Regions from separate parts of the Rhizobium binae genome, predicted to be linked through region 3. Evidence: predicted binding sites of a transcription regulator. Region 3 holds the regulator's gene; each other region holds the start of a gene.
What was found. Region 3 encodes LexA, which represses DNA repair genes until DNA is damaged. Its sites were predicted from a motif close to TGTTCNNNNTGTGTTCNG; they were not measured.

Region 1 (10,273 bases), 400 kb from region 3:
CGGGCGCCGGCGTTGCCATGGCCATGTACAACCTCGACGAGTCGATCCGCGAATTCGCCCGCGCCTCCATGATGTACGGCCTGATGCGCAAGTGGCCGGTATACCTGTCGACCAAGAACACCATCCTCAAGGCCTATGACGGCCGCTTCAAGGACATCTTCGAGGAAGTCTACGAGACCGAATTCAAGGATCAGTTCAAGGAAGCCGGCATCACCTACGAACACCGTCTGATCGACGACATGGTCGCCTCGGCGCTCAAGTGGTCGGGCGGCTACGTCTGGGCCTGCAAGAACTATGACGGCGACGTCCAGTCCGATACCGTTGCCCAGGGCTTCGGCTCGCTCGGCCTGATGACCTCGGTTCTGCTGACGCCGGACGGCAAGACGGTCGAAGCCGAAGCCGCCCACGGCACGGTCACCCGCCACTACCGCCAGCACCAGAAGGGACAGGAAACCTCGACGAATTCGATCGCATCGATCTTTGCCTGGACCCGCGGCCTCGCCCATCGCGCCAAGCTCGACGACAATGCCGCGCTTGCGAAGTTCGCTTCGACGCTGGAAAAGGTCTGCGTCGACACCGTCGAGTCAGGCTTCATGACCAAGGATCTGGCGCTGTTGATCGGCCCCGATCAGCCGTGGCTCTCGACCACCGCCTTCCTCGACAAGATCGACCAGAACCTGCAGAAGGCGATGGCGTAAGCCAACCCTTTCGGATAGCATTGAAACGGCGGGGATTTCCCCGCCGTTTTATTTGGGAATGAACCGATGACGGCCATCCTGCGACCACTTGAGCCCTCCGACCGCGCCGCCTGGGAACCCTTATGGGCGGCTTACCAGCGTTTCTACGAAGTAGTCATCCCGCCTGAAACCACGGACCTCACCTGGGGCCGCTTCCACGATCCCGACGAACCGATGCACGCGCTCGGCGCCTTCGACGAAGACGGCCGCCTCGTCGGCATCGTCCACGCGATCTTCCATCGCTCCTGCTGGCTGCCGCAATGGACCTGCTATCTGCAGGACCTTTATGTCGAGGACAGCCAACGCGGGCTCGGCACCGGAGCCGCGCTGATCGAGGCTGTCGCCGGGCTGGCACGGCAAAACGGTGCCGGCCGGCTCTACTGGATGACCCATGAAGGCAATGTCACCGCCCGGCGCCTCTACGACAGGATCGCCGAACGCTCGGGATTCATCCAGTACCGCAAGGCGCTTTGAACGCCGGGGGGTTGCACAAGGATCTTGCCGCTCTATTGATTCTGCCGAGCGGGAAACGCCTGAAATAATCGCTACACGATGAGGATGTCATGACCGAAGAACTGGTATTCTATACCAACCCGATGTCGCGCGGACGCATCGCGCGCTGGATGCTGGAGGAGATCGGGCAGCCCTATCGCACCGAACTCCTGACCTTCGGTGAAACCATGAAGGCGCCGGAATATCTCAAGGTCAATCCGATGGGCAAGGTGCCGGCGATCCGCCACGGCAACACCATCGTCACCGAATGCGCAGCGATCTGCGCCTATCTTGCCGAAACCTTTCCGGAAAAGGGTCTGGCGCCGAGGCCGGAGGAGCGCGCCGCCTATTACCGCTGGCTGTTCTTTGCCGCCGGCCCTCTTGAATCGGCGGTAACGATGAAAGCGCTCGGCTTCGAAATTCCCGCCGAACGCCTGCGCATGGCCGGCTGCGGCGGTTTCGGCGACGTCATGAACACGCTCGAAATGGCCGTCTCCGGCTCGACCTATGTCACCGGCGAACGCTTCACCGCCGCCGACGTCTATGTCGGCGCACATATCGGCTGGGGCCTCGGTTTCGGCAGCATTGAAAAGCGCCAGGCCTTCATCGATTATTTCGGCCGCATCAGCAAGCGCGAGGCGCATAAACGCGCAAACGCGCTGGACGACGAGGCCAGCAAGACGATGCAGGCCGCCTGACCGTCAAACCGACGCGACCGCCAAGCAGCCGCGTCGGGGATGTCCGCCGTCAGGCGAGCGGCATGTGAATATCCGTCATCAGTTCGGTCGGCGGCACCTCGCGCGGGTTGTTCAGATACTCCTCGAACATGATGCTGTCCTTCAGCTGCCGTCCTGACTTTGGCAGCCACTCCGCGTAGAGCCACTGATAGGCCTTATACATGTCGGCATAGGGACCTTTGTGGCGCAGCACGGCATAGTCGCCGCTGTCGATCCTGCGCCGCTCAAACGGCGCTTCGGCCGGAACATCGGCGGAGCCGGTCACACAGGCGATCGAGCGCAGCTGTTCGGCCGGCACAATATCGGGATCGTCGAGATAGACACCGATCATCCGCATGTCCGGCCTGGCGAGGCCGCGGGCGTAAAGCGTGCCGAACAATGTCTCGAAGGCTTTGCCGATCTGCATGTAGGGACCGCTATGGGCAACACCGATAAGCTCGGTCGGCGCGATCTCGCGTATGGTAACGTCGAACATGGCTTTGGTCTTTCCGTGAGGTGAGGGGTGGAAGGCTGTGTGGCTTCCCGCTTTCCGGTAACGGGCCGGCGGCATGCCGTAGACCGACTTGAAAATCCGATTGAAGGATTGGAGGTTGGGATAGCCTGATCGCTTCGCAATCTCACTGACGGCAAGCTCCGTGCCGACGATCTCTCCCGCCGCCCGATGCAGCCTGAGCCGTTTGACGGTGGCCGCCAGCGTCTCGCCATAAATCGCCCGGTAGATCCTGTGCCAGTGATAGCTCGACAGGCAGGCAATTTCGGCCAGGCGCTCCATATCCAGTTCCTCTTCAAGGTGGTCGTGAATATAGGCCGAAACCCGCCGCAGACGGGTTTCATAAAGCGCCCATGCCGTTTCGCCGTTCATGTCAAGGCCCTATGCAAATCGATCGCCTGCAGAAAACCATATCCCGATTTGACAAATCCTGCGGACCTGCCGCGAGGCTCAGATATGAAAAAAGGCGGAAGCCGAGCCTCCGCCTTTTCAAATAATTTGATGGATCCGACGCGTCAGCCGGCGAGCGCCAAAGCTACCGCCTCGATCGCCTCATCGGCCTTCGATCCATCCGGACCGCCAGCCTGCGCCATGTCGGGGCGGCCACCGCCGCCCTTGCCGCCGAGGGCTGCCGAGGCAACGCGGACAAGTTCGACCGCGCTGTAGCGCTCGACGAGATCCGGCGTGACCGCGACGACCGCACTCGCCTTGCCGTCTTCGGATACGCCGATAAGGGCGACGACGCCGGAGCCGATGCTGGTCTTGCCGTCATCGGCAAGACCTTTAAGGTCCTTTGGATCGACGCCCGATATCGACTTGCCGAGGAACTTGATCCCGGCGACGTCGCGCACGGCATCGGCAGAACCACCCTGCCCGCCACCCATGGCGAGCTTACGCCTGGCGTCGGCCAATTCCTTTTCCAGCTTGCGGCGCTCATCCATCAGCGCCTCGACGCGCGACAGAACCTCCGACGGCTGAACTTTCAGCGAGGCGGCGAGCGTCTTTACGCGATCATCCTGCTCGGCGAGATATTCGCGCGCCGATTCGCCGGTCACCGCTTCGAGACGGCGAACGCCGGCGCCGACGGCGCTCTCACCGAGGATGCGGACAAGGCCGATCTGGCCGGTCGCCGACACATGCGTGCCGCCGCAAAGCTCGACCGAGTAAGGCTTGTTGCTCTTGGCGCCACGAAGGCCCGTGCCCATCGAGACGACCCGCACCTCATCGCCGTATTTCTCGCCGAACAGCGCCATGGCGCCTTCCGCAATGGCGTCGTCGACACTCATCAGGCGGGTCGTGACCGGCGCATTCTGCAGCACGATCTCGTTTGCCATCTCTTCGACGATCTTCAACTCTTCGGCCGTCATCGGCTTCGGATGCGAAACGTCGAAACGCAGGCGCTCCGGCGCGACCAGCGACCCCTTCTGGGCAACATGCGTACCGAGCACCTCGCGCAGCGCTTCATGCAGTAAATGGGTTGCCGAGTGGTTGGCGCGCAGGCGCGAACGGCGGGCATGATCGACCATCAAGGCAACGGCGTCGCCGGCGTTGATTGCGCCTTCGACCACGGTTCCGGAATGCACGAAGAGGCCTTCGCCCTTCTTCTGCGTGTCGGATATCTCGATCTTTCCGTGATCGGACGATATGACGCCGGTATCGCCCACCTGGCCACCGGATTCGCCGTAGAACGGCGTCTGGTTGACGACGATCTGCACCTTGTCGCCAGCCTTGGCTCCTTCGGCGACAGCGCCGTCCTTGACGATTGCCTGCACCACCCCTTCGGCTGCTTCAGTGTCGTAACCGAGGAACTCGGTTGCGCCATGCTTTTCCCTGAGCTCGAACCAGACGGTTTCGGTCGCCTTCTCGCCGGAACCGGCCCAATGCGACCGGGCTTCGGCTTTCTGGCGCTGCATCGCGTCGGTGAAGCCGGAGATGTCGACACCGATTTCACGGGCACGCAGCGCATCCTGCGTCAGGTCGAGCGGGAAGCCGTAGGTATCGTAGAGCTTGAAAGCCGTCTCGCCATCCAGCATGTCGCCCTTGGAAAGGTCGGCAGTCGCATCGGACAGAAGCGACAGGCCGCGCTCCAGCGTCTTGCGGAATCGGTTTTCCTCGAGCTTCAGCGTCTCGGAGATCAGCGCTTCGGCACGCACAAGCTCCGGATAGGCCCGGCCCATCTGCTGCACCAGCGTCGGCAGCAGCTTGCAGATCAGTGGCTCCTTGGCGCCGAGAAGCTGAGCATGGCGCATGGCGCGGCGCATGATACGGCGCAGCACATAACCGCGGCCTTCGTTCGAAGGCAGGACGCCGTCGGCGATCAGGAAGGCCGAAGAGCGCAGGTGATCGGCGATGACGCGATGGCTGGCATTGCCCTCGGCCTTGACGCCGACGGCATCTTCGATGGCGCCGGTCAGCGTGCGGAACAAATCCGTGTCGAAGACGCTCTGTACGCCCTGGAGAATGCAGGCCATGCGCTCAAGGCCCATGCCGGTGTCGATCGACGGACGCGGTAGCGGATTGCGAACGCCGGGCTCGATCTGTTCGAACTGCATGAAGACGAGATTCCAGAACTCCAGGAACCGGTCGCCGTCTTCCTCCGGCGAACCGGGAGGGCCGCCCCAGACGTTCTCGCCCTGGTCGATGAAGATTTCAGAGCATGGACCGCACGGACCGGTATCGCCCATCTGCCAGAAATTGTCGGAAGTCGGGATGCGGATGATCTTATCGTCGGAAAAACCGGCAATCTTCTTCCACAGCGTTGCTGCCTCCTCGTCTTCCGAATAGACGGTTACCAGCAGGCGATGCTTCGGCAGGTCGAAACCTTCGGTCACGAGCTTCCAGGCAAGCTCGATCGCATTCTCCTTGAAATAGTCGCCAAATGAGAAGTTGCCGAGCATTTCGAAGAAAGTCAGGTGGCGCGCGGTATAGCCGACATTGTCGAGATCGTTATGCTTTCCGCCGGCGCGCACGCATTTCTGCGAGGTCGTCGCAGTGGAATAAGGACGCTTTTCCAGGCCGGTGAAGACGTTCTTGAACTGCACCATGCCGGCATTGGTGAACATCAGCGTCGGGTCGTTGCGCGGCACGAGCGGGCTCGACGGAACGATCTCGTGGCCGTTCTTCTGGAAATAGTCGAGGAAGGTCGACCGGATATCGTTCACGCCGCTCATTCTATGCCCTTCAATGCTGCCGGAGGCAGATAAATACAAATCCATCGGCTTTTAACGTTCGCCTCCGCCACTGTCCAGCCGACAAACGAAACCGGCCGCATTCTCATCAGGAATGCGGCCGGTTGAATGGTCGATGCGTTCAAAAGCGGAAATTACAAATCCGCGGCGGCATCGCCGTCGTCTGCATCCGGTCCGCCGTTCTGCAGGAAACGGTCGGCGATGAGACCGGCATTCTGGCGCAACGCCAGCTCGATCTCACGGGCGAGATCCGGATTGTCGCGCAGAAAGGTCTTGGCGTTTTCGCGGCCTTGGCCGAGACGCTGGCTATTATAGGAGAACCAGGCGCCGGACTTTTCGACGATACCAGCCTTGACGCCGAGATCGACGAGTTCGCCGGTCTTCGACACGCCTTCACCATACATAATGTCGAATTCGACCTGCTTGAAGGGCGGCGCCATCTTGTTCTTGACGACCTTGACGCGGGTCTGGTTGCCGATCACCTCTTCGCGCTCCTTGACCGAACCAATGCGGCGGATGTCGAGGCGCACGGAAGCATAGAATTTCAGCGCATTGCCGCCCGTCGTCGTTTCCGGCGAACCGAACATGACGCCGATCTTCATGCGGATCTGGTTGATGAAGATCACCATGGTATTCGACTTGGAGATCGAGGCGGTCAGCTTGCGCAGCGCCTGGCTCATCAGGCGCGCCTGAAGGCCGGGAAGGCTGTCGCCCATTTCGCCCTCGATTTCGGCGCGCGGCGTCAGTGCAGCAACCGAGTCGACGACCAGAACGTCGACGGCGCCGGAGCGCACCAGCGTATCGGTAATCTCAAGCGCCTGCTCGCCTGTATCGGGCTGGGAGATCAGAAGGTTCTGGAGATCGACGCCCAGCTTGCGGGCATAGACGGGATCGAGCGCATGTTCGGCATCGACAAAGGCGCAGATGCCGCCCTTCTTCTGCGATTCAGCGATGGTCTGCAGCGCAAGCGTCGTTTTACCCGAGCTTTCCGGCCCGTAAATTTCGATGATGCGGCCCTTCGGCAGACCACCGACGCCAAGCGCGATATCGAGCCCAAGCGAACCCGTCGAAATCGTCTCGATTTCGATGACGTTCTCGTTGGAGCCGAGTTTCATGATCGAGCCCTTGCCGAACGACCGCTCAATCTGTGAGAGTGCCGCTTCAAGCGCCTTGCTTTTGTCCACCGATTTGTCCTCTACCAGCCGCAATGAATTCTGAGACATCTGATCCACCTTTAGGTTATTGAAGCCGCCCAAGCAATGTCGAGTTTGTACCCTATTTGTTCTAGCCCCGCAATAGGCGATCAAACGATTGAAAGAAAAAGGTAAAACAGCCCGTGTTCTATATTTGTTTTATCGATGCAAAGCAACGGCTTAGGCGAGATCCGCCGGGTTTGTCGCGCCAGCTGGCACCGTCTCGATTCGCGCTTCTGGCATCGGAAGGCGATTGAAATGGAGAAAAAGATTCTTGTTCTCGGCGGCGCCCATATCGACCGGCGCGGCCGCATTTCCGGAGAAACGGCACCGGGCGCCAGCAATCCCGGCACCTGGTTCGAGGAGCCGGGCGGCGGCGGCTTCAATGCGGCGCGCAACCTTGCAAGGCTCGGTTTTCAGGTGACGATGATTTCGCCGCGCGGCGGAGATCCCATTGGCGAGATGGTCGGCGAAGCTGCCGATTTCGCCGGCATCGACGACCGGCCGTTCGTTTTCCTCGACCGCAAGTCACCGAGCTACACCGCGATCATCGAAAAGGACGGCAACCTCGTGATCGCTCTTGCCGATATGGATCTCTACCGCTTCTTCGTGCCGCGGCGCCTCTCCATCCGCTGGGTGCGCGAGGCTTTCGCCGCGCATGATTTCATCCTTTTCGACGCCAATCTGCCGGAAGAGACGATCGCGGCAATCGTCGCCAAGGCGCGATCGCTGGGCAAACCGGTTGCGGCGATCGCCATTTCGCCGGCTAAGGTCGTCAGGCTGAAACCCTGCATCGGGGATATCGACTACCTGTTCCTGAACGAGGCCGAAGCCGCCGCCCTTGCCGGTGAACGGCCGGACGACGCCGGCGGCTGGCCGCCGCTGCTGAACGAGATCGGCATCAGGAGCGCCGTCGTCACCCGCGGCCGACGCGAACTCGTCGCGCTTTGCGGCGGCCGCGCGGTGGCGCTGCAGCCGCCGATCGCCGAGACTCTCGCCGATGTCACCGGCGCCGGCGATTCCCTTGCCGCCGGCACGCTCGCTGCCTTGATGCATGGCCTGCCGCTCGAGCAAGCCATCCGCTACGGCACCGCGGCAGCAGCGCTGACCGTGCAGTCGCTGCATGCCGTCAACGAAAATCTGACCCCGGATCTGCTGAATGAGGCGCTTGCCCTTGTTCCCGAAATCAGAATTCTGCATTGAAGCGACCAAATGAAACAATTGAGCATGATGCCGTCGGCAAACCGCTGACACATTCGGCATCACGTTCTATCGACGACAGGACAAAGATCATGACCCAGCCCACCTCCCCTCTTCTGCCGATTGCCTATTCCAAGGAGGTCGCCAACGCCAAGCAGCGCGGCGCACCGCTGGTGGCGCTGGAATCGACCATCATCACCCACGGCATGCCCTATCCCGGCAATATCGAGATGGCCCGCAGCGTCGAGACCATCATTCGCGAACAGGGTGCGGTGCCGGCAACGATCGCCGTCATTCACGGCACGCTGCATGTCGGTCTCGAGGCAGCCGAACTGGAGCAGCTCGCCAAGGCGACCGACGTGATGAAGGTATCGCGCGCCGATCTCGCCTTTGCGATCGCCGAACGCCGCACCGGCGCCACCACGGTCGCGGCGACGATGATCGCTGCGGCGCGCGCCGGCATCCGCGTCTTTGCGACGGGCGGCATCGGCGGCGTGCACCGCGGCGCCGAGGAAACCTTCGATATCTCGGCCGATCTCGAGGAACTGGCCCGCACCGGTGTCATCGTCGTCTGCGCCGGCGCCAAGGCGATCCTCGACATTCCGAAGACGCTGGAAGTGCTGGAAACCCGCGGCGTGCCTGTCGTCACCTATGAGAGCGAAGAATTCCCGGCTTTCTGGTCGCGTTCCTCGGGGCTTCGCAGCCCGCTGTCGCTGAACAGCCCGGCGGCCATTGCCAATTTCCAGGCGACGCGCGAACAGCTCGGCATCGACGGCGGCATGCTGATCGCCAATCCGGTGCCGGAAGCCGACGAGATCCCGCGCGAGGAGATGGAGATCTACATCGAGCGGGCCCTGGACAGCGCCGAACGCGACGAAGTGACCGGCAAGGCGGTAACACCCTATCTGCTCTCGACGATTTTCGACCTCACGGACGGCCAGAGCCTGAAAACGAATATCGCGCTTGTCGAGAACAATGCGCGGCTGGCGGCAGAGATTGCGGTGGCGCTCGGGTCATAAGCGATTAGCGGCTTCGCCGGCCCGTCCCGCGCAACAATTGTACTGCCGTGAGGCACCCCTCTGGCCTGCCGGCCATCTCCACAAATCTGGAGATCCACAAGAGGCTTGCTCCTCCCGCTCCGCCATCTGTGGGGAGTTGGCTGGCAGGCCAGAGGGGTCGCGCGTCACGTAAAGGCGGTGATGGCCGGCTGGGTTGGCCGATCGTAAAGCGCCAACTCCCCAGCGGTTGGCGGCTCGAACAGCTTCGAACACCCAAGCAGGTCCGGCGGCGAGATGTCGAACGCGCCGACTGGACGCTCGGCGTTTCGCCGGGAGACTCGATCGCAAAGCTCGGCGAAGGGAACGTCGAGGAAGACGACCCGGGCGCCAACCGCGCGAGCTTCGTTCCAGCAGCGTCGCGTTCAGGTGGGATTCACAGCGGAGCTGCTAACTATCCAGCGTCTCCTTCACGACCACAGCCAGCTGTTTCAGCGAAAACGGCTTCGGCAGGAACCCGAATTTCGCATCCGGCGGCAGGTTGCGGGCAAAGGCGTCCTCGGCGTAGCCGGAGACGAAGATGAACTTCAGGTCGGGATAGTTCTTGCGCAGCTCACGCAGCAACGTCGGGCCGTCCATTTCAGGCATGACGACGTCGGAAACGACGATGTCGACCTTGCCCTCAAGCTCTTCCATGATGCTCAGCGCCTCAACGCCCGATCCCGCCTCATGGACGGTGTAGCCGCGCGTTTCCAGCATCCGCTTGCCGCCGCGGCGCACCGCCTCCTCGTCTTCGACGAGAAGGACGACGGCAGAGCCTGTCAGGTCCTCGGGCTGCTGCGCGGCGGGGGCCTCGGTGGGCGCGCCGACTGCGGCAATGGCGCTGTCGATCGCCCCGGCTTCGGCGGCAACCGCCGGCTCGGGGATATGGCGCGGCAGGAAGACGCGGAAGGTCGTGCCCTTGCCGACTTCGGATTCCGGCTGGATGTAACCGCCCGACTGCTTGACGATGCCGTAGACCATGGCAAGGCCAAGCCCGGTGCCTTTGCCGACATCCTTGGTGGTGAAGAAGGGCTCGAAGATCTTGTCCATGATGTCAGGCGCGATGCCGGTGCCGGTATCGGTGACCTCGACCAGCACCATGTCCTCGGCAGGCATATAGGAATAGTTGAAGGCAGACACTTCGGCAGCCGTCAGATTCCGGGTTCGCAGCGTCAGCGTGCCGCCATCGGGCATCGCAT
Region 2 (10,273 bases), 190 kb from region 3:
AGCCATCGTGCGCGCCCAAGGCCGGCTGCGCGAAAAAAGCAGGCGCCGAATCTGAACGCCAGATGAACGAGACATTCAAGGAGGCTTCAGATCGGCATTGCTAAACACCGCCTCAACATCCGGCGGAACCATTTTTGAACGGATGCGTTCATTCAACCGACACATAGATGCGATTATCGCGGCAGGAAGGACTGAAGATGCCCGGCAAGATTACGATGATTAACGTGCTCTGGATGGTAATGGTCACGGGCATGCTAACTGCAACTGTCGCTCTCTATGATCAGAAGGTCGATACCTCCAAGGTTTATGGTCCCTATGCTTCGGCCCGCACGGCCGTACTGGGCCAGTACTGAGGGGCGAGAACGCAACTCCCCAGGAAAGGAATGCCTATGTTCACGATCTTGACAGTGCTCACCGCGCTCATCAGCGTCATGTTCATCGTGTCCGTGGCCTCGACTATTTCAGCGATCCGGCGCGAAGGCGAAGAGGTGAAAGCGTTGAACGAAAAACATAGCGCATTCTGACATTTTCCCTTCCCCACCAAGAGCGGCAACCTTCCGCCGCCTCGGGTCATTCAAGGCCGGACGCACCCAGCGTCCGGCTTTTTTCTTGGGGACAAAGCAGGCTGAGCCCGAAAAGAAAGGGCGGCCCGAAGCCGCCCTTTCTCTTGATCATTCTTCGGCAACCGGCGTTTCGCCCGCTGAACCTTCCTCAACAACAGGAGCGCCTTCGGCGGTCTCGACGGCCTCTTCGGTCTCGTCTTCTTCCGGCTCGCTGATGCACTCGACCGAAACGACCTTCTCGTCCTTGGCCGTCGAGAAGATGGTGACGCCCTTGGTGGCGCGGCTGGCGATGCGGATGCCGCCGACCGGCACACGGATCAGCTGGCCGCCATCCGAAACCAGCATGATCTGATCGCCGTCATCAACTGGGAAGGCCGCAACCAGTTCGCCGATCTCGCCGGTCTTCGACGTGTCGGTGGCGCGGATGCCCTTGCCGCCGCGACCGGAGATACGGAAATCGTAAGACGACGAGCGCTTGCCGAAGCCCTTCTCGGAGACGGTGAGCACGAACTGCTCGCGTGCCTTCAGCTCCTCATAACGCTCATCGGAAAGCTGTCCCTCCTCGGTGACTTCCTCGCCGACGAGCGCGATATCCTCTTCATCGACACCCGTCGCGCGACGTTCGGCGGCGGAGCGCTTCAGATAGGCGGCACGTTCCCACGGCTCGGCATCGACATGGCCGACGATCGTCATCGAAATGATGCGATCGCCCTCGCCGAGATTGATGCCGCGCACGCCGATCGAGTTGCGGCCGGCGAAGACGCGAACGTCGTCGACGGAGAAGCGGATGCACTGGCCGAGCGCGGTGGTCAGCAGCACGTCGTCACGTTCCGTGCAGGTCTCGACGGAGAGGATTTCGTCGCCCTCTTCTTCGAGCTTCATGGCGATCTTGCCGTTGCGGTTGACCTGGACGAAATCCGACAGCTTGTTGCGGCGAACCGTGCCGCGCGTCGTCGAGAACATGACGTCGAGATTGTCCCAGCTCGCCTCGTCCTCGGGCAAGGGCAGGATGGTGGTAATGCGCTCGCCGGGCTCGAGCGGCAGCATGTTGATCAACGCCTTGCCGCGCGAGGTCGGCGTGCCGATCGGCAGGCGCCAGACCTTCTCCTTGTAGACGATGCCGCGCGAGGAGAAGAACAGAACCGGCGTATGGGTATTGACCACGAATAGCCGGCTAACGAAATCCTCGTCACGGGTGGTCATGCCGGAGCGGCCCTTGCCGCCACGGCGCTGGGCGCGGTAGGTGGTCAGCGGCACGCGCTTGATATAACCGAGATGCGAGACGGTGACGACCATGTCCTCGCGGGCGATGAGATCCTCATCGTCCATTTCGAGGCCGCCATCGACGATCTCGGTGCGGCGTGGTGTACCGAACTCGTCGCGCACGGCGGTGAGTTCATCCTTGACGATGGTCTGGATACGGACGCGCGAGGAAAGAATATCGAGATAATCCCGGATTTCCTCGCCTATCTTATTGAGTTCATCGCCGATTTCGTCACGACCAAGGGCCGTGAGGCGGGCAAGACGCAACTCGAGGATGGCGCGAGCCTGCTCCTCCGACAGATTGTACGTCATGTCCTCGTTGATGCGATGGCGCGGATCGTCGATCAGACGGATCAGGCTTTCGACATCTTCCGCCGGCCAGCGGCGAGTCATCAGCTCTTCGCGGGCCGACTGCGGATCGGGCGCCTGGCGGATGACACGGATGACTTCGTCGATGTTGGCGACGGCAATCGCGAGGCCGACCAAGACGTGGGCACGCTCGCGCGCCTTACGCAGCAGGAATTTCGTTCTCCGGCTAACGACCTCCTCGCGGAAAGAGACGAAGGCCCGCAACATGTCGAGCAGGGTCAGCTGTTCCGGCTTGCCGCCGTTCAGCGCCACCATGTTGCAGCCGAAGGAGGTCTGCAGCGGCGTATAACGATAGAGCTGATTGAGGATGACCTCGGCATTGGCGTCGCGCTTCAATTCGATGACGACGCGATAGCCCTGGCGGTCGGATTCGTCGCGCAGATCCGAAATGCCCTCGATACGCTTTTCACGCACGAGTTCGGCCATCTTCTCGATCATCGTCGCCTTGTTCACCTGATAGGGAATTTCGGTGATGATGATCTGTTCGCGGTCGCCGCGCATCGGCTCGATGGTGGCGACCCCGCGCATGATGACGGAACCGCGGCCGGTCTCATAGGCCGAGCGGATGCCGGCGCGGCCGAGGATCTTGGCGCCCGTCGGGAAATCGGGACCGGGAATGATCTGCATCAATTCCGGCAGTTCGATCGCCGGATCGTCGATCAGCGCGATGCAGCCGTTGATGACTTCCGACAGGTTATGCGGCGGAATGTTGGTCGCCATGCCGACGGCGATGCCGCCAGCGCCGTTGACGAGCAGGTTCGGGAATTTCGCCGGAACCACGACCGGCTCGGAGAGCGTGCCGTCATAGTTGTCGCGGAAGTCGACGGTTTCCTTGTCGAGATCGTCGAGCAGCGAATGGGCGGCCTTTTCGAGGCGGCATTCGGTGTAACGTTCGGCCGCCGGCGGATCGCCGTCGACGGAGCCGAAATTCCCCTGACCGTCGATCAGCGGCAGCCGCAGCGACCAGGGCTGCGCCATGCGGGCGAGCGCATCATAGATCGCGGCATTGCCGTGCGGATGGTATTTACCCATCACATCGCCGGTGACGCGGGCGCATTTGACGTATTTCTTGTTCCAGTCGATGCCGAGCTCGGACATGCCGTAGAGGATGCGCCGGTGCACGGGCTTCAGACCGTCGCGCACGTCGGGCAACGCGCGGCTGACGATGACGCTCATGGCGTAATCGAGATACGACCGCTGCATTTCCTCCATGATGGAGATGGGCTCGATGCCTGGCGGGAGCTTCCCGCCGCCGGGGGGTGTTTGCTCAGTCAAAACAGATCACGATCTCTTCTAGAATCACTTGAAGATTTATAGCGGAAAGCCTGTTCCCGCGCCAATTTCCGAGCGCGTTTTGAACAGGCTTTTGCGGCCGAAAAAGGGTAAAGCACGGGAGTTGTGCGGCCGGACCGGACAAATCCGTCGCGGGCCGCCGCGGCACATTTGCCAAATCCAAATCCCCGCTTCACAATCGCAGTAAATCACGCACCCATATGGGCTTTCGGAGAGACGATGGCAAGCGCCGACCAATTGATCAACGCCTTCACGACGCTTCTCGTCACCATCGATCCCCCAGGGCTGGCGCCGTTGTTCCTGGGGTTGACAACCGGCATGAGCAGAGCCCAGCGCACGCAGGTGGCGCTGCGCGGTTCGACCATCGCCTTCATCATCCTGGCGGTCTTTGCGCTGTTCGGCGCCGGCGTGCTCGGCGTACTCGGCATCTCGATCGGCGCCTTCCGCATCGCCGGCGGGCTGCTGCTCTTCTGGATTGCCTTCGAAATGGTCTTCGAGAAGCGGCAGGACCGCAAGGAGAAGGCGACCGAGGTGGCGATCACCAAGGATCATATCGAAAATGTCGCCGTCTTTCCCCTCGCCTTGCCGCTGATCGCCGGCCCTGGGGCGATTTCGGCGACGATCCTGCTTGCCGGGACGCTCGCGACCTCGATCGGAAAGCTGCAGCTGATCGGCGTCCTTGCCGCCAATCTGCTGCTGACCTTCCTCATGCTGCTCGTTGCCGAACGGCTCGACCGTTTCCTTGGCGTCACCGGCCGGGCAATCCTGACACGGCTGCTCGGTGTCATCCTTGCCGCGCTCGCGGCGCAATTCGTCGTCGACGGGGCAAAATCGGCGCTCAATCTGATCAGCGCGACGCCGCACTGACAAGGTGCCGGCGGAAGCACCGTAGCTGGAAAACAGAGAGAGCATGGTGCCGTTCAGGACACCATGCTCTCAGCTGGTTATAAAGTCAGGAGCCGCGATCGATCAGAACGGGATGTCGTCGTCGAGATCGCGCGAGAAGTTGCCGCCGCCACCACCGCGGTTCGACGATGAGGACGGCGCCGGGGCGCCGTAATCGTCGCCGTAATCATTGTTGCTGCCGCCGCCGCGGCCGCCGCCGAAGCCGGGGCTCGCACCGCCGCCCTCGCCGCGTCCATCAAGCATGGTCAGCGTCGAATTAAAGCCCTGCAGCACCACTTCCGTCGAATAACGGTCCTGGCCCTGCTGGTCCTGCCACTTGCGGGTCTGCAGCTGGCCTTCGATATAGAGCTTGGCGCCCTTCTTCACATATTGCTCGACAACCTTGCAGAGGCCTTCGTTGAAGACGACGACAGTGTGCCATTCGGTCTTTTCGCGGCGTTCGCCGGAATTGCGGTCGCGCCAGGTCTCCGAGGTCGCGATACGGAGATTGGCGATCGGCCGGCCATCCTGAGTGCGGCGGATTTCGGGATCTGCACCCACGTTTCCAACCAGAATTACCTTGTTCACGCTACCAGCCATGCTTCTCACCCTGCCTGCCGCCCTGCCGGGCGGCGTTAATCGATCAGCGCATCTTAAACCATCGCGGACCGCCAATGCGCGTAAACGGTCATTCATCCACATGTTTATCCATCAGAAAGCCGCATGCATTCATCAGGAATTTTGTTCTTTATTTGTTCTAGTTTATCCGTATGATCCTGTCAACAGAATCGAAAACCTTGAAGCTTCCCGGATATTCAGCCTCGACTCGCCCGCCGGCATCACTAAATAAGGGCTGTTATCCAGAAAACCAAAGCAGAGACGATGAGCGAACTGAAGACGATCTCCATCCGCGGCGCGCGCGAGCATAATTTAAAGAGCATCGATCTCGATCTGCCGCGCAACAAGCTGATCGTCATGACCGGTCTTTCGGGCTCGGGCAAATCCTCGCTCGCCTTCGACACGATCTACGCCGAGGGCCAGCGGCGTTATGTCGAAAGCCTGTCGGCCTATGCCCGGCAGTTCCTCGAAATGATGCAGAAGCCCGATGTCGACCAGATCGACGGGCTGTCGCCTGCAATCTCGATCGAGCAGAAGACCACGTCGCGTAACCCGCGCTCGACGGTCGGCACCGTCACCGAGATCTACGACTATATGCGCCTGCTCTTTGCGCGCGTCGGCGTTCCCTATTCGCCGGCGACCGGCCTGCCGATCGAGAGCCAGACCGTCAGCCAGATGGTCGACCGCATCCTCGCTTTCGGCGAAGGCACCCGTCTTTATATTCTCGCGCCACTCGTGCGCGGGCGTAAGGGCGAATACAAGAAGGAACTGGCGGAGCTGATGAAGAAGGGCTTCCAGCGTGTCAAGGTCGACGGCCAGTTCTACGAAATCGCCGAGGCACCTGTTCTCGACAAGAAATACAAGCACGACATCGACGTCGTCGTCGACCGCATCGTCGTGCGCTCCGATGTCTCGGCGCGCCTGGCCGACAGCCTGGAGACCTGCCTGAAGCTGGCCGACGGGCTGGCAGTCGCCGAATTCGCCGACAAGCCGCTGCCGCCGGAGGAAACGTCGGCCGGCGGCTCGGCCAACAAGTCGCTGAACGAGACGCATGAGCGCGTGCTGTTTTCGGAGAAATTCGCCTGCCCGGTCTCGGGCTTTACCATTCCGGAAATTGAGCCCCGCCTGTTCTCGTTCAACAACCCCTTCGGCGCCTGCCCGACCTGCGACGGTCTGGGCGCCCAGCAGAAGATCGACCCCGACCTGATCGTGCCCGAACCCGAGCGGACGCTGCGCGACGGGGCGATCGCGCCCTGGGCCAAGTCGACCTCGCCCTATTATAATCAGACGCTGGAAGCGCTCGGCAAGCATTACGGCTTCAAGCTCGGCACCCGCTGGAACGATCTTTCCGACGAGGCCAAGGATGTGATCCTCAACGGTACCGACGAGAAAATCGAATTCCATTACGCCGACGGCGCCCGTTCCTATACGACCCATAAGAACTTCGAGGGCATCATCACCAATCTCGAGCGCCGCTGGAAGGAGACGGATTCCGCCTGGGCGCGCGAGGATATCGAGCGCTTCATGTCGGCCGCCCCCTGCCCTTCCTGCAACGGCTATCGGCTGAAGCCGGAAGCGTTGGCGGTGAAGATCAACAGGCTGCATATCGGCGAAGTGACCGAGATGTCGATCCGCGTCGCCCGCGACTGGTTCGAAACGCTGCCGGCGACCTTCAACGCCAAGCAGAACGAGATCGCCGTCCGCATTCTCAAGGAGATCCGCGACCGGCTGCGCTTCCTCAACGATGTCGGCCTGGAATATCTCAGCCTGTCGCGTAATTCCGGCACGCTGTCGGGCGGCGAAAGCCAGCGCATCCGCCTCGCCTCGCAGATCGGCTCGGGCTTGACGGGCGTACTTTACGTGCTCGACGAGCCGTCGATCGGCTTGCATCAGCGCGACAACGCCCGATTGCTCGACACGCTGAAGCACCTGCGCGATATCGGCAATACCGTGATCGTCGTCGAGCATGACGAGGATGCCATCCTGACGGCCGATGACGTCGTCGACATCGGCCCCGCGGCCGGTATCCATGGCGGCCAGGTCATCGCCCATGGCACGCCGCAGGATATCATGAACAATCCGAAGTCGCTGACCGGCAAATATCTCTCGGGCGAACTCGGTGTTCCGGTTCCGGACGAGCGCCGCAAGCCGAAGAAGGGTCGCGAGATCAAGGTCGTCGGCGCGCGCGGCAACAATCTGAAGAACGTCACCGCCTCGATCCCGCTCGGCGTCTTTACGGCGGTGACCGGCGTTTCCGGCGGCGGCAAGTCCACCTTCCTGATCGAGACGCTGTATAAATCGGCGGCACGCCGCGTCATGGGTGCGCGCGAAATTCCGGCTGACCACGACCGTATCGACGGTTTCGAGCATATCGACAAGGTGATCGACATCGACCAGTCGCCGATCGGCCGCACGCCGCGCTCGAACCCGGCGACCTATACCGGCGCCTTCACGCCGATCCGCGACTGGTTCGCCGGCCTCCCGGAAGCCAAGGCGCGCGGCTATCAGCCGGGCCGCTTCTCCTTCAACGTCAAGGGCGGGCGCTGCGAAGCTTGCCAGGGCGACGGCGTCATCAAGATCGAGATGCACTTCCTGCCCGACGTCTACGTCACTTGCGACGTCTGTCACGGCAAACGCTACAATCGCGAGACGCTCGACGTCACCTTCAAACAGAAGTCGATCGCGGACGTGCTCGATATGACGGTGGAGGAAGGCGTCGATTTCTTCGCGGCGGTGCCGGCCGTGCGCGACAAGCTGCAATCGCTGAAGGATGTCGGCCTCGGTTACATCAAGGTCGGCCAGCAGGCCAACACGCTTTCCGGGGGCGAGGCGCAGCGCGTCAAGCTTGCCAAGGAGCTGTCGAAACGCTCGACCGGGCGTACGCTCTATATTCTCGACGAACCGACGACCGGACTGCATTTCCACGACGTCGCCAAGCTGCTCGAAATGCTGCACGAGCTGGTCAATCAGGGCAATTCGGTTGTGGTGATCGAGCACAATCTCGAAGTCATCAAGACGGCCGACTGGGTGCTCGATTTCGGCCCCGAGGGCGGCGATGGCGGCGGCGAGATCGTCGCAACCGGCACGCCTGAGGCGATCGTCAAGGAGAAGCGGTCCTATACCGGACAGTTCCTCAAGGAATTGCTGGAACGGCGGCCGGCCAAGAGGGCGGCTGCGGCGGAATGACGATGAGGCTGGCGTCGCCCGATGATCTCCAAACGGTCACGACGCTGACGGCAGCCGCCTATCGCCCCTATACCGAACTCTTCGGCTCGCCACCGATTCCCGTGACGGAAGACTACAGGCCACGGATCGAACGCGGCGAGGTGTGGCTGCGCGACATCGGCGGCAAAATCGCAGGGCTCATTTCAGGAAATGGTCGCCGGCCGAACGAGTATCGGCCAGGATGGACGCTCGTCGATATGACGAAAGTGATCGATGCGGCCTGACGGCTGTCAACTGGGAGGACGACATGACGAAATCCGGCACTATCCGCACCGGCATCGGCGGCTGGACCTTCGAGCCCTGGCGCGGGCATTTCTTTCCCGATGATCTCAAACAGAAGGACGAGCTGCATTATGCCAGCCGCCAGCTGAAGGTCATCGAGGTCAATGGCACCTATTACAGCACCCAGAAGCCGGCGGTCTTTGCCAAATGGGCAGCCGATGTGCCCGAAGGTTTCGTCTTTTCGCTGAAGGCGACGCGGTTCGTCACCAATCGGCGGGTGCTCGCCGAGGCCGGGGAATCGATGGAGCGATTCCTGTCATCTGGAATCAGCGAGCTCGGCGATCATCTCGGGCCGCTGCTCTGGCAGTTTGCGCCGACGAAAAAGTTCGATCCGGAAGATTTCGAGGCCTTCCTGAAGCTGCTGCCGGCAAAACAGGACGGGCTGGCGCTTCGCCACGTAGTCGAGGTCCGGCACGATTCTTTCAAGGTGCCGGAATTCGTCGCCCTGCTTGCCAAATACGGTGTGGCGCCGGTTTGCGCCGAACATTTCGAATATCCGATGATCGCCGACGTCACGGCCGATTTCGTGTATGCCAGGCTGCAGAAGGGATCGGACGATATTCCGACCTGCTATCCCGACAAGGACTTGAAGGCCTGGGCGGACAGGTTCGAGACCTGGGCGGAAGGCAAGGTACCCGACGATCTGCCGCTGATCAATAAAGAGCGCAAGGTCAAGGTCGAGCCGCGCGACGTCTTCGCCTTTATGATCCATGAGGGCAAGGTGAATGCGCCGCATGGGGCGATCGCCCTGCAGAAATTGCTGCCGAAATAAATCGAGCTAAGAGGCTTTCCTGTGGGATTGCAGCATTCTGTTGGCTGAAACGGAGTCGGATGGTCGACCGGCCCGTTTCAGCCACCCTCGCAGATTTGCCTGGCAAATCTGCAGGACTTAGGAATCGCCGGACGCACTGGTCGCTTCGCCACGGCGAAGCGGTACGGCCGCTGAGGCCCGGCAGAATGCTGCAATCTAACCAGGAAACGCTCTAAAGCGGCAGCACCGCCGCTGCGAGATCTTCTGCCGTCAGCCCTTTGCCAGCGCGGCGGGCGGCCTCTCCATGCAGCCAGACGCCGGCGGCCGCCGCCTCGAAGGCCGGCAGTCCCTGGGCGAGCAATCCACCGATAATGCCGGCGAGCACATCGCCGGAACCGGCGGTGGCAAGCCAAGCCGGCGCATTGGTATTGATCAGTGCGCGGCCGTCCGGCGAGGCGATGACGGTATCGGCGCCTTTATAGACGATCGCGGCATTGGCGCGGCGGGCGGCGGCCAGGGCCTTGTCGACCTTGCCCAGCGCATCGTCGCCGCCGATCTCGGGAAACAGCCGCGAAAATTCGCCCTCGTGCGGTGTCAGCACCAGGCGCGGCTCGCCTTGGAAAAGATCGAAAAGCTGTTGCGGATCATCCTTGAACGAGGAGATTCCGTCGGCATCGAGCACAAGCCGGCGGTCGGAAAGGGCAGTGACATAGGCGCGCGCCCTGGCGCCGATACCGAAACCGGGACCGAGGACGAAGGTCTGCAGCCGGGAGTCCGACAGCCAGTCTTCAAGTTCGGCGGCACCGTCGATCGCATGCAACATGACCGCTGTCAGATGCACGGCATTGGCGGCCATTGCCGCATGGGGCGCCGCGATCGTCACAAGGCCGGCACCGGCCTTCAGGCCGGAGGCCGCCGACATGCGCGCGGCACCCGTCTTGCCGGCCTCGCCCGAGAAGACGACGAGGTGGCCGCGCTTGTATTTGTGGGTCTCCAGCTGCTCGGGCGGCAGCACGGCCTTCCA
Region 3 (10,273 bases):
GACTCAATTCCGTTCTGGAGCATTGCCGATGGAGCAAAACGTTTTTTTTCTGCCCCATGAAGGTCTGAAGCTCGCTGAGCTGGCAGAGTTTCTTGGGGCGGAACTTGCCAATTCCGACCATGCCGATGTCATCGTTCGTTCCGTCGCTCCCATCAACCGGGCGCGGACGGGCGACGTCTGTTACATCCTGTCGCGCCGCAGCCGGGATGAGTTACTCACCTGCCAGGCTTCAGCGGTGATCTGCGACAAGGCGCTCGCCGACCTCGTACCTCCGCATATCCCGATCATCCTGTCGTCCAATCCGCATGCGGCTTTCGCCATGGCAGGCGGCCTGTTCTACCCCGCAGCTCTGCGTCCGGTCGCGATTTCGCCGAGTGAAGACGGGATCGCGCCGAGCGCGGTGATCGATCCGAGCGCCAGGCTGGAAAAGGGCGTGATCGTCGAGCCGCTGGCGGTTATCGGCGCGCATGTCGAAATCGGCGAGGGCACCCGTATCGGTGCGCACAGCATCATTGGCCCCGGCGTCAAGATCGGCCGGGATTGTTCGATTGCCGCCGGCGCCAGCATTCTATGTGCGCTGATCGGCAACGGCGTCATCATCCACAACGGCGTTCGCATAGGCCAAGACGGTTTCGGGTATGCGCCCGGTCCGCGCGGCATGATCAAGATCGTCCAGATCGGCCGGGTGATCATCCAGGATAATGTCGAGATCGGTGCCAATACCACGATCGATCGCGGCGCCATGGACGATACGGTGATCGGTGAGGGCACCAAGATCGACAACCAGGTTCAGATCGGCCACAACGTCCAGATGGGCCGCCATTGCGCCATTGTCGCGCAGGTCGGCATCGCCGGCAGCACGAAGATCGGCAACGGCGTGCAGATCGGCGGCCAGGCCGGCATCAAGGGTCATGTGACGATCGGCGACGGCGTGCAGATCGCCGCCAAAAGCGGTATCATGACCGATCTTGCCGCCGGCGGGCAATATGGCGGCGTACCGGCTCGTCCGCTGAAAGACTATCTGAGAGAGGCGGCGCAACAAGTCTCGAAGGCCAAGTTGCGCGGGCGGAACCCTGGAGGCAAGGAAAATGACTGAGGAAGCCACGACGACGCTTTCTTCGGCTGACATCATCGAGATCATGAAGCTGTTGCCGCATCGCTATCCGTTTCTGATGGTCGACAAGATCATTGAGATCGATGGCGACAACACGGCGATCGGCATCAAGAACGTCACCGTGAACGAGCCGCATTTCACCGGCCATTTTCCGGAATCGCCGATCATGCCGGGCGTGCTGCTGATCGAAGGCATGGCGCAGACCGCGGGTGCGATCTGTGCCAAGAAGGAAGGCCAGCCCGGCAACCTTGTCTACTTCATGACCATTGAGAATGCGCGCTTCCGCAAGCCGGTTGTGCCCGGCGATCGCGTCGAATTCCACGTCAAGAAGCATAAGCAGCGCGGCAATATCTGGAAATTTCATTGCGACGCCAAGGTGGATGGCACGCTGGTCGCCGAGGCCGATATCGGCGCGATGATCGTTCGTAAGGATCAGGCATGAGCACGATTGCCGAAAGCGCCCGCATTCATCCGATGGCCGTCGTCGAAGACGGGGCAACCATTGGTGAGGGCGTCAAGATCGGTCCCTTCTGCCATGTTGGGCCGCACGTCGTCCTGCATGAAAATGTCGAGCTCCTGGCGCATGCGGTCGTCACCGGCCGGACGGTAATCGGCAAGGGCACGCGCATCTTCCCGATGGCGGTGGTCGGCGGCGATCCGCAGAGCGTTCATCACGCCGGCGAAGAGACGACGCTTTCGGTCGGCGCCAACTGCACGATCCGCGAAGGCGTGACAATGAACACCGGCACGGCCGATTTCGGCGGCCAGACCATCGTCGGCGACAACAATCTGTTCCTGGCCAATTCGCATGTGGCGCATGACTGCCGGGTCGGCAACCACGTGATCATGTCGAACAATGTCATGCTCGCCGGCCACGTCGTCATCGAGGATCGCGTCATTCTCGGCGGCGGTTCGGCCGTTCACCAGTTCACCCGCGTCGGCCGCCAGGCCTTCGTCGGTGGCCTGTCGGCAGTAAGCTACGATGTCATTCCCTACGGTATGCTGAACGGCAACCCCGGTCTGCTGAGCGGCCTCAATGTCGTCGGCATGACGCGCGCCGGCATCGACCGCGCCGTCATCCATAGGGTACGCCGCGCCTACAAGGCGATCTTCGAGGGAACGGCCTCCGTGCGTGAAAACGCTGCCGCCATCCGCGAGGAATATGGTGATTGCGCAGAGGTGATGCAGATCCTGGATTTCATCGCGGCCGAAAGCGACCGCGCCCTGTCCTCGCCGACCCGGGGTCAGAAGGGCTAGTCCGTGGCTTTCTCCGGCGACAGCGCAGCAGGCCGGCTGGCGATCATCGCCGGCGGCGGCCTTCTGCCTTCCTATGTCGCGGAAGCCGCACGCGCAGCGGGCGAAAATCCTGTTATCGTTGCCCTGAAGGACGAAAGCGACCGGCGTTGGGAAGGCTACGACCACGCCATCATCGGTATCGGTGATTTTGCCGCCCTCGATGGTCTTCTCAACCGTTATGGCATCGGCCGCGTGGTGATGTCGGGCAGCGTGCGCCGCCGGCCGGAATGGCGCGAGGTGCGCCCGACACTGCGCATCCTGATGAAGGTGCCGGCCGCGATCCGCACCTTGCTCTCCGGTGGCGACGATACTGTCCTGCAGATGGTGATTCGGTTGATCGAGGGAAATGGCCGGCGCGTCGTCGGCGCCCACGAGATCGCTCCCGACCTGCTGGCTTCCGTCGGTCCGCTTGGTGCCGTGGCGCCCGGCGAGGAAGATCGGCGCGATATCAGCCGCGCTGCCGAAGCCGCCGAAACGCTCGGTCGGCTGGATGTCGGGCAGGGCGCCGTCAGCATCGGTGGGCGCCTTGTCGCGCTGGAAGGTCTTGAGGGCACCGATGACATGCTTGACCGTGTCGCCGGCCTCAGAGCCGCCGGGCGCATCTCGACGCGCCGCCGCGGCGTGCTCGTCAAGCTCTGCAAGCCGCAGCAGGACATTCGCGCCGACCTGCCGGCGATCGGCTTATCCACTGTGCTGAACGCCGGCAAAGCCGGCCTTGCCGGCATCGCCGTCGAAGCCGGGCGCTCGCTGGTGCTCGATCGTGCTGCCGTCATCCGCGCCGCCGACGAGGCCGGGCTTTTCGTCTGCGGCCTTGATCGCGGCCTGCCGGGATGGGGGCTGGAATGAACAGTGCGCCGCTGAAGATTGCGGTTATTGCCGGTGAGGTGTCGGGCGATCTCCTCGGTGCCGACCTCATCGCCGCGCTGAAGCGGATCCATGGCGGGCCGGTGGAACTTGTCGGCGTCGGCGGCGAGGGTCTGCAGGCGCAGGGCCTGATATCCCTGTTCGATTTTTCCGAACTGTCGATTATGGGAATCACCCAGGTGCTGAGCCGGCTGCCGAAGCTGTTTGGCCTGATCCGCCGGACAACGGCTGAGATCATCGCCGCAAGGCCGGATATTCTCGTCATCATCGACAGCCCGGATTTCACCCATCGCGTGGCAAAGCGCGTCCGCACGGCGCTGCCAGATTTGCCTGTCGTCAATTATGTCTGTCCGAGCGTCTGGGCCTGGAAGGAGTATCGCGCCAAGCGCATGCTTGCCTATGTCGATCATGTACTCGCCGTCCTCCCTTTCGAACCGGCGACGATGCAGCGCCTCGAGGGACCGGCAACGACCTATGTGGGGCATCGCCTGACCGCCGACCCTGCGCTCCTGGAGACCCGACGCCTGCGCGCCGGACGACGGCCCGGCAACGGCGCAATTCTGCTTCTGCCCGGTTCACGCTCCTCGGAAATCCGGAAGCTGCTGCCGTATTTCGAGGTGGCGGTGAACGAACTTGTCGCCCGCAATGGACCGATGCGCTTCATCCTGCCGACGATGAGACACAAGGAAGTGCTTGTGCGCGGCTTGACGGCGAATTGGGCGGTAAAGCCGGAGATCGTTGTCGGCGCGGAAGCAAAGTGGCAGGCGTTCGTTGAGGCCGATGCAGCCATGGCGGCATCCGGAACGGTTATTCTCGAACTTGCGCTTGCCGACGTTCCCGTCGTCTCTGCCTACAAGGTCGACTGGATCATGCGGCTGCTGACATCGGGCATCAAGACCTGGACAGGGGCGCTGCCAAACCTGATTGCCGATTACGCGGTCGTGCCGGAGTATCTGAACGATGTCGTTCGCGGGGCAAGCCTCGCACGCTGGATGGAGAGGCTGTCAGCCGACACTTACCAGCTCAAGGCGATGAAGGAGGGTTATGAGCTGGTCTGGCAGCGCATGCAGACCGAAAAGCCGCCGGGCGAACATGCTGCCGAAATCCTTCTCGACGTGCTGAGAAAGAAAAAACCCGGTCGTTTCTGACCGGGTTTTCTTTTGAGCCGATTGGCCTGAAGCGATCAGCGCTTCGAAACCGGGATGTAGTCGCGCTTCGGTTCGCCGACATAGAGCTGGCGCGGACGGCCGATGCGCTGCTCCGGATCCTCGATCATCTCGTTCCACTGCGCGATCCAGCCAACGGTGCGGGCGAGCGCGAAGAGTACGGTAAACATGGTCGTGGGGAAGCCGAGCGCCTTCAGCGTGATGCCGGAATAGAAGTCGATGTTCGGATAGAGCTTCTTTTCGATGAAATATTCGTCGGTGAGCGCGATGCGCTCCAGCTCCATCGCCACTTCGAGCAGCGGATCGTCCTTGATGCCGAGCTCGCCGAGCACTTCATGCGTCGTCTTCTGCATGATCTTGGCGCGCGGATCGTAATTCTTGTAAACCCGGTGACCGAAGCCCATCAGGCGGAACGGATCGTTCTTGTCCTTGGCGCGGGCAATATATTCCGGAATGTGATCGACAGTGCCGATTTCTGTCAGCATGTTGAGCGCCGCTTCGTTGGCGCCGCCATGTGCCGGGCCCCAGAGGCAGGCAATGCCGGCCGCGATGCAGGCGAAGGGGTTGGCGCCCGACGAACCGGCGAGGCGGACGGTCGAGGTCGACGCGTTCTGCTCGTGGTCGGCGTGCAGGATGAAGATGCGGTCCATGGCGCGGGCAAGCACCGGGTTGACCACGTATTCCTCGCAGGGAACGGCAAAGCACATGCGCAGGAAGTTCGACGCATAGTCGAGGTCGTTCTTCGGGTAAACGAAGGGCTGGCCGATATGGTACTTGTAGGCCATGGCGGCCAGCGTCGGCATCTTGGCGATCATCCGCAGGCTGGCGACCATGCGCTGGTGCGGATCGGTGATATCGGTCGAGTCGTGATAGAAGGCCGATAGCGCGCCGACGCAGCCGCACATGACGGCCATCGGATGCGCATCGCGGCGGAAGCCGGTGAAGAAGCGGCTCATTTGCTCGTGCACCATGGTGTGATGCGTGACGCGATAGTCGAAGTCCTTCTTCTGCGCTGCCGTCGGCAGCTCGCCGTAAAGCAGGAGGTAGCAGACCTCGAGGAAGTCGCCATGTTCGGCGAGCTGCTCGATCGGGTAGCCGCGGTGCAGCAGCACACCTTCGTCGCCATCGATATAGGTGATTTTCGATTCACAGGATGCGGTCGAGGTGAAGCCCGGATCATAAGTGAAGGAAGCGGTGTTCTTGTAGAGGGCACCGATATCGATGACGCTTGGACCGATCGTGCCGCTTTTGACCGCGAGGTCGACCGATTTGTCACCGATTTTTATTGTTGCGCTTTGATCCGTCATGCTGATCCTCCGAAATGTCGGTGGCGCCACAAAAGCGCCATAGGGGTTAAGCGTCCTCACCGATAGCTATATGATCGCGAGGCTAATGCCAAGTTACCGTGACGGCATTTTGTGCATTGCGGCATCACCTTTTAGGCACTGCAGCGATGAGCCGCACGCATAGCGGAAACCGATGATTCGACTGACATTTCGCATTTGCGATTTTCTCTCGCATTTCAATCGATTATGCTTGCCGGAATTGCCCGAAGGTTGCATTCTGGTGCCTGGGCAAGGTGACTTCGGGCGGCGCATGCAGGAATTGACGACAGTCGAATTGCGGCCACAAGGCGTCGGTCTTGCCGATCCCGCGGAAGGTCCTGCCCCTGCCGCGGCAATGCGGCCGTCAAGAACCCAGTCCGCGATGTCGGTGCGCCACCGGCTGCCGGCGGCAATGGGACAATCGCTGCGTGCCGGCGGCCGGATGCTGAGCGAGGAGTTCGATCACGGCCGCCTGCTCCTGTTCTCGCCGGTCTTCCTCGGCGCCGGCGCGGCGTTCTGGTTTCTTGCTGCAACGGATGTTCCTCTCGTTCCATCGTTGCTCTGCCTGTCGGTGTCGATGCTTGCGGGGCTTGTCGCCGGCCGCAGCCGGCCGGCCTTGCGGGCAACGCTTCTGGCGCTTTCCCTGGTCGCATGCGGCATGCTCTGCGCGCAGTTCGAAAGCTGGCGGGCCTCGACGGTCATCCTCGATTCATCCGTGACGACAACGGTGACCGGCCGCGTCGAGCGGCGCGAAGGCGATGATCGCGGGCGGTGGCGCTATATTCTTGCCGTCACCGGCACCGAGGCGCCAGAGGTGAAGCGGCCGCCGCGGCGCATCACCGTGATCGCGCGCGGTGCCGATGCGCCTTTCGAGATCGGTGACATCATCACCGGCCGCGCGCGGTTGACGCCGCCGGCAGGGCCGGCGCTTCCTGGCCTCAACGACTTCTCCTTCGGTGCCTATTTCGATGGCATCGGCGCCAACGGCTTCTTCTACGGTGCTCCGGAGAAAGTCGATTTGCCCGCGGGCCCGCAAGCTGCGACATCGACGCCCGAAGCTCTGCTCGAATGGCTTTACCGGTTGCGCAGCGGCATCGGCGATCGCATACGCTCTATTCTGCCCGGTGACACAGGCGCTTTTGCCGCCGCTCTGGTGACTGACGAGCGGCGCGCCATCTCGAAGGAAACGACGGAGGCGCTGCGCCAGTCCGGCCTTGCTCATATCGTGGCGATCTCAGGCCTCAACATGGCGCTGTCGGCCGGCATCTTCTTCGTCGGCTTCCGGATGCTGCTCAGCCTCTTTCCCGGTGTCGCCCAAGCCTATCCGACAAAGAAGATCGCCGCCGCCGGCGCACTCATCGCCGTCACCGCCTACTTCCTGATCTCAGGATTCGGGGTTTCGGCCGAACGCGCTTTCATCATGATGGCGATCATGCTGATTGCCGTCTTCTTCGATCGGCCGTCGATCAGCCTGCGCAATGTCGTGCTCTCGGCGCTCGTCATCATCACCATTTCACCCTCCGAGGTCCTGGGTCCGAGCTTCCAGATGTCCTTTGCTGCGACTTTGGCACTGGTATCGGGCTATCAGCTGTGGAAGGACCGGCGCGTCCGGGAAAGCCCGTTGCCGAAGCTGCCGTTCCTGCGGCCGGTCGCGGCCGTCGCCGGTTTCTTCGGCGGCATCTTCCTGACTTCGCTGATCGGCGGCTTCTCCACGGCGCTGTTTTCGATCGAGCATTTTCATCGCCTGACCGCTTATGGCCTGCCGGCAAACCTTGCGACGATGCCGATCATCTCCTTCATCGTCATGCCGGCCGGGTTGCTGGCCATGTTGCTCATGCCGTTCGGTCTGGACGCTCCGCTCTGGACGGTGGTCGGCTTTGGCCTCGATCTGGTGATTGCAGTCGCCAAGACGGTGTCCGGCTGGGGTGGCGATATCGGTTTCGGCCGCTTGCCCGGCTGGTATTTCATCATGGCTGTGGCAGGCTTTCTGCTGCTGATGCTGCTCCGCACCCGGTTGCGCCATGCCGGCACATCGATCCTCGCTGTCGCAACGCTCATCCTGCTCACTCTGCCGGGGTCCCGGCCGCCGGATCTGGTGATTTCCGAAGATGGTGGTCTAGTCGCGCTCGTCGCGTCGACGGCAATGGCTTCTAACCGCGAAAACCCGCCGGACTTCATCTTCGACCAGTGGCAGAGAGCGCTGGTGTCGCCGACGCACCAGCCGCCGAAGATGCTGGATGGCCCTGCCATTCCGCCCCAGGGTGAGGACCGCCGCCTCAGGCTTTCCGGCGACCAGCAGAATGAAGCGAGGACGGCAATGGTGGCCGCAGCAGCTGGCGGTGAGGCAAATCGGTTTTCCTGCGTCAAGAAAGCCTGGTGCATAGCCAGGCTCGGCAATGGCCATGTCGTCGCGGTCATCGACAATGCCGCCTATCTCGGCCCGGCCTGCGACGCCGGCGAGATCGTCGTGACCGCGGTGCGCCTGCGTTTCGACCGTTGCCGCTCCGGTGCGACACTCTTCACCGGCGAGACGCTGCGCAGGACCGGTTCCATTGAATTGCGCTTTGTGCAGACGGGACTCGAGATCGCAACCGCATTCGATGCCTGGTCACGTCCATGGATGCGCCATCGCGCCTATGATTGGCGCAAAGGCGGTTTCGCCGAATCCGGCCCGTCTGCTGTCAGTGATAACGGCGAATGAGGCCGACCAGCTTGCCCTGCACCTTGACCCGGTCGGGCCCGAAGATACGAGTCTCATAAGCCGGGTTGGCGGCTTCGAGCGCGATCGAGGCACCCTTGCGGCGAAAGCGCTTCAGCGTCGCTTCCTCGTCGTCGACGAGCGCAACGACGATATCGCCGGGACTTGCGGTGCTGCCATTGCGGATGATCACCGTGTCGCCGTCGAAGATCCCGGCGTCGATCATCGAATCGCCCTTGACCTCCAGCGCGTAATGTTCGCCCGAACCGAGCATATCCGCGGGAACGACGATGTCGTGTGTATTGTTCTGGATTGCCGAGATCGGAACACCGGCGGCGATCCGGCCCATGACCGGCACGGAGACGGAGTTGCCGTTGTCGGCGATCGGCCTTGCGGCAGCGGGGGCGGCGACCGGCTGGGGCTTGCCGAGGCTGCCTTCGATAACACTCGGGGAAAACCCGCGGCGCGGCTGAAGGCTGGGGCTATAGGCCTCCGGCAGCTTGATCACCTCCAGCGCCCGGGCCCGGTTCGGTAGGCGGCGAATGAAACCGCGTTCCTCGAGCGCCGTGATCAAGCGATGAATGCCGGATTTCGAGGCGAGATCCAGGGCGTCCTTCATCTCGTCGAAAGAGGGAGGAACGCCGGATTCCTTCATGCGCTCATGAATGAAAAGGAGAAGCTCCTGTTGTTTGCGCGTGAGCATCGACGTCAGACCCCGTGATTGAAACAAATCCAGAACAGACACTATATGTTCCATATGTGTTCCGCAAGTAGCTAAATTTCCGTAAAAATTCACGCCAACTCGTCGAGATTTTTATTTTCATTTGCCGGATCGGCACACACGTCTTGCATTGGGGGTGGTGCTGTCGCACATCTCTTGGCGTGTCAGGAGGGATCTCATGATCGCACATTCCGCCAAGCCGCACCCGCTGGATCATGTCGTGCTGCCCGTCGTCAATATCGACCTGGCGCGCGAAAGGCTCGGCAAGCTCGGCTTCACCGTCGCCGCCGATGCGCGCCATCCGTTCGGAACGGAAAATGCCTGCGTCTTTTTCGCCGACAAGACCTACATCGAGCCGCTGGGGGTGGCGAGCGTCGAGGAAAGCGAGATAGCGGCCCGCCAGGGGAATGTCTTCATCGCCCGCAATCGCGCCTTCCGCTTCCGCTGCGGCGAGGAGGGACTTTCGGCGCTGGCCTTCCGCACCGAAGATGCCGGCCTCGATCATCGGCGATTCTTCGGCAACGGTGCGAGTGCCGGCGAGATGTTGCAGTTCAGCAGGCCGATACGGATGCCGGACGGTTCGGAAAGCGTCGGCAATTTCAAACTGGCCTTTTCAGGAGATCTGCGCGCGCCCGACTTCTTCCTATTCACCTGTCAGCGCATCAATGCCTTCCCCGCCGATCGCGCCGCGCTGGAGACACATGCCAACGGCGTGACCGGCATTTCCGAGATCGCGCTTTGTACGCCGGAGCCGGCTGCGTTTGCCGCCTTCGTCGGTCTTGCGGTCGGGCAAACGGCGGTGGAGAAAACTGGTTTCGGCATGAAGATCGCAGCCTCGAATGCCAAGATCAGCCTGATGACGCCGGAAGGGCTAGAGGCCTATTTCGAGCTTGCCGTTTCCGCCGCCGATCGTGGCCTGCGCGGCCAGGCAATCCTCTTCACCGTCACCGATCTTGCCGTGACAGAAGCGCATTTGGCTGCTAACGGAGTGACATATACACGCAAGAACAATCGCATTCTGGTGAAGCCCACGCCCGGGCAGGGCGCGCTTTTTGCCTTCGAGGAAACACGATGAGCACTGATACCAAT

Region 1: a site for LexA is predicted at 6,982-6,999, ahead of recA (recombinase RecA). Genes of this name have one in related genera too.
Region 2: a site for LexA is predicted at 5,116-5,133, ahead of uvrA (excinuclease ABC subunit UvrA). Genes of this name have one in related genera too.

Annotation. Positions count from the first base shown of each region.
Region 1 is NZ_CP071604.1:2,460,024-2,470,296, forward strand. It holds gene J2J99_RS12095 (NADP-dependent isocitrate dehydrogenase) at 1-698, shown strand, start outside; gene J2J99_RS12100 (GNAT family N-acetyltransferase) at 765-1,211, shown strand; gene J2J99_RS12105 (glutathione S-transferase family protein) at 1,301-1,927, shown strand; gene J2J99_RS12110 (AraC family transcriptional regulator) at 1,977-2,828, opposite strand; gene alaS (alanine--tRNA ligase) at 2,972-5,626, opposite strand; gene recA (recombinase RecA) at 5,779-6,867, opposite strand; gene J2J99_RS12125 (carbohydrate kinase family protein) at 7,096-8,040, shown strand; gene J2J99_RS12130 (pseudouridine-5'-phosphate glycosidase) at 8,130-9,056, shown strand; partial or broken gene J2J99_RS33985 (AAA family ATPase) at 9,221-9,448, opposite strand; gene cckA (cell cycle histidine kinase CckA) at 9,483-10,273, opposite strand, start outside.
Region 2 is NZ_CP071604.1:2,253,439-2,263,711, reverse strand. It holds gene J2J99_RS11105 (hypothetical protein) at 1-55, shown strand, start outside; gene J2J99_RS11100 (hypothetical protein) at 198-353, shown strand; gene J2J99_RS34475 (hypothetical protein) at 390-524, shown strand; gene gyrA (DNA gyrase subunit A) at 672-3,470, opposite strand; gene J2J99_RS11090 (MarC family protein) at 3,708-4,355, shown strand; gene J2J99_RS11085 (single-stranded DNA-binding protein) at 4,458-4,973, opposite strand; gene uvrA (excinuclease ABC subunit UvrA) at 5,256-8,177, shown strand; gene J2J99_RS11075 (hypothetical protein) at 8,174-8,440, shown strand; gene J2J99_RS11070 (DUF72 domain-containing protein) at 8,464-9,270, shown strand; gene J2J99_RS11065 (NAD(P)H-hydrate dehydratase) at 9,482-10,273, opposite strand, start outside.
Region 3 is NZ_CP071604.1:2,058,635-2,068,907, forward strand. It holds gene lpxD (UDP-3-O-(3-hydroxymyristoyl)glucosamine N-acyltransferase) at 29-1,096, shown strand; gene fabZ (3-hydroxyacyl-ACP dehydratase FabZ) at 1,089-1,556, shown strand; gene lpxA (acyl-ACP--UDP-N-acetylglucosamine O-acyltransferase) at 1,553-2,371, shown strand; gene J2J99_RS10070 (LpxI family protein) at 2,375-3,256, shown strand; gene lpxB (lipid-A-disaccharide synthase) at 3,253-4,422, shown strand; gene gltA (citrate synthase) at 4,458-5,747, opposite strand; gene J2J99_RS10085 (ComEC/Rec2 family competence protein) at 6,037-8,466, shown strand; gene lexA (transcriptional repressor LexA) at 8,447-9,166, opposite strand; gene J2J99_RS10095 (VOC family protein) at 9,363-10,259, shown strand; gene kdsA (3-deoxy-8-phosphooctulonate synthase) at 10,256-10,273, shown strand, end outside.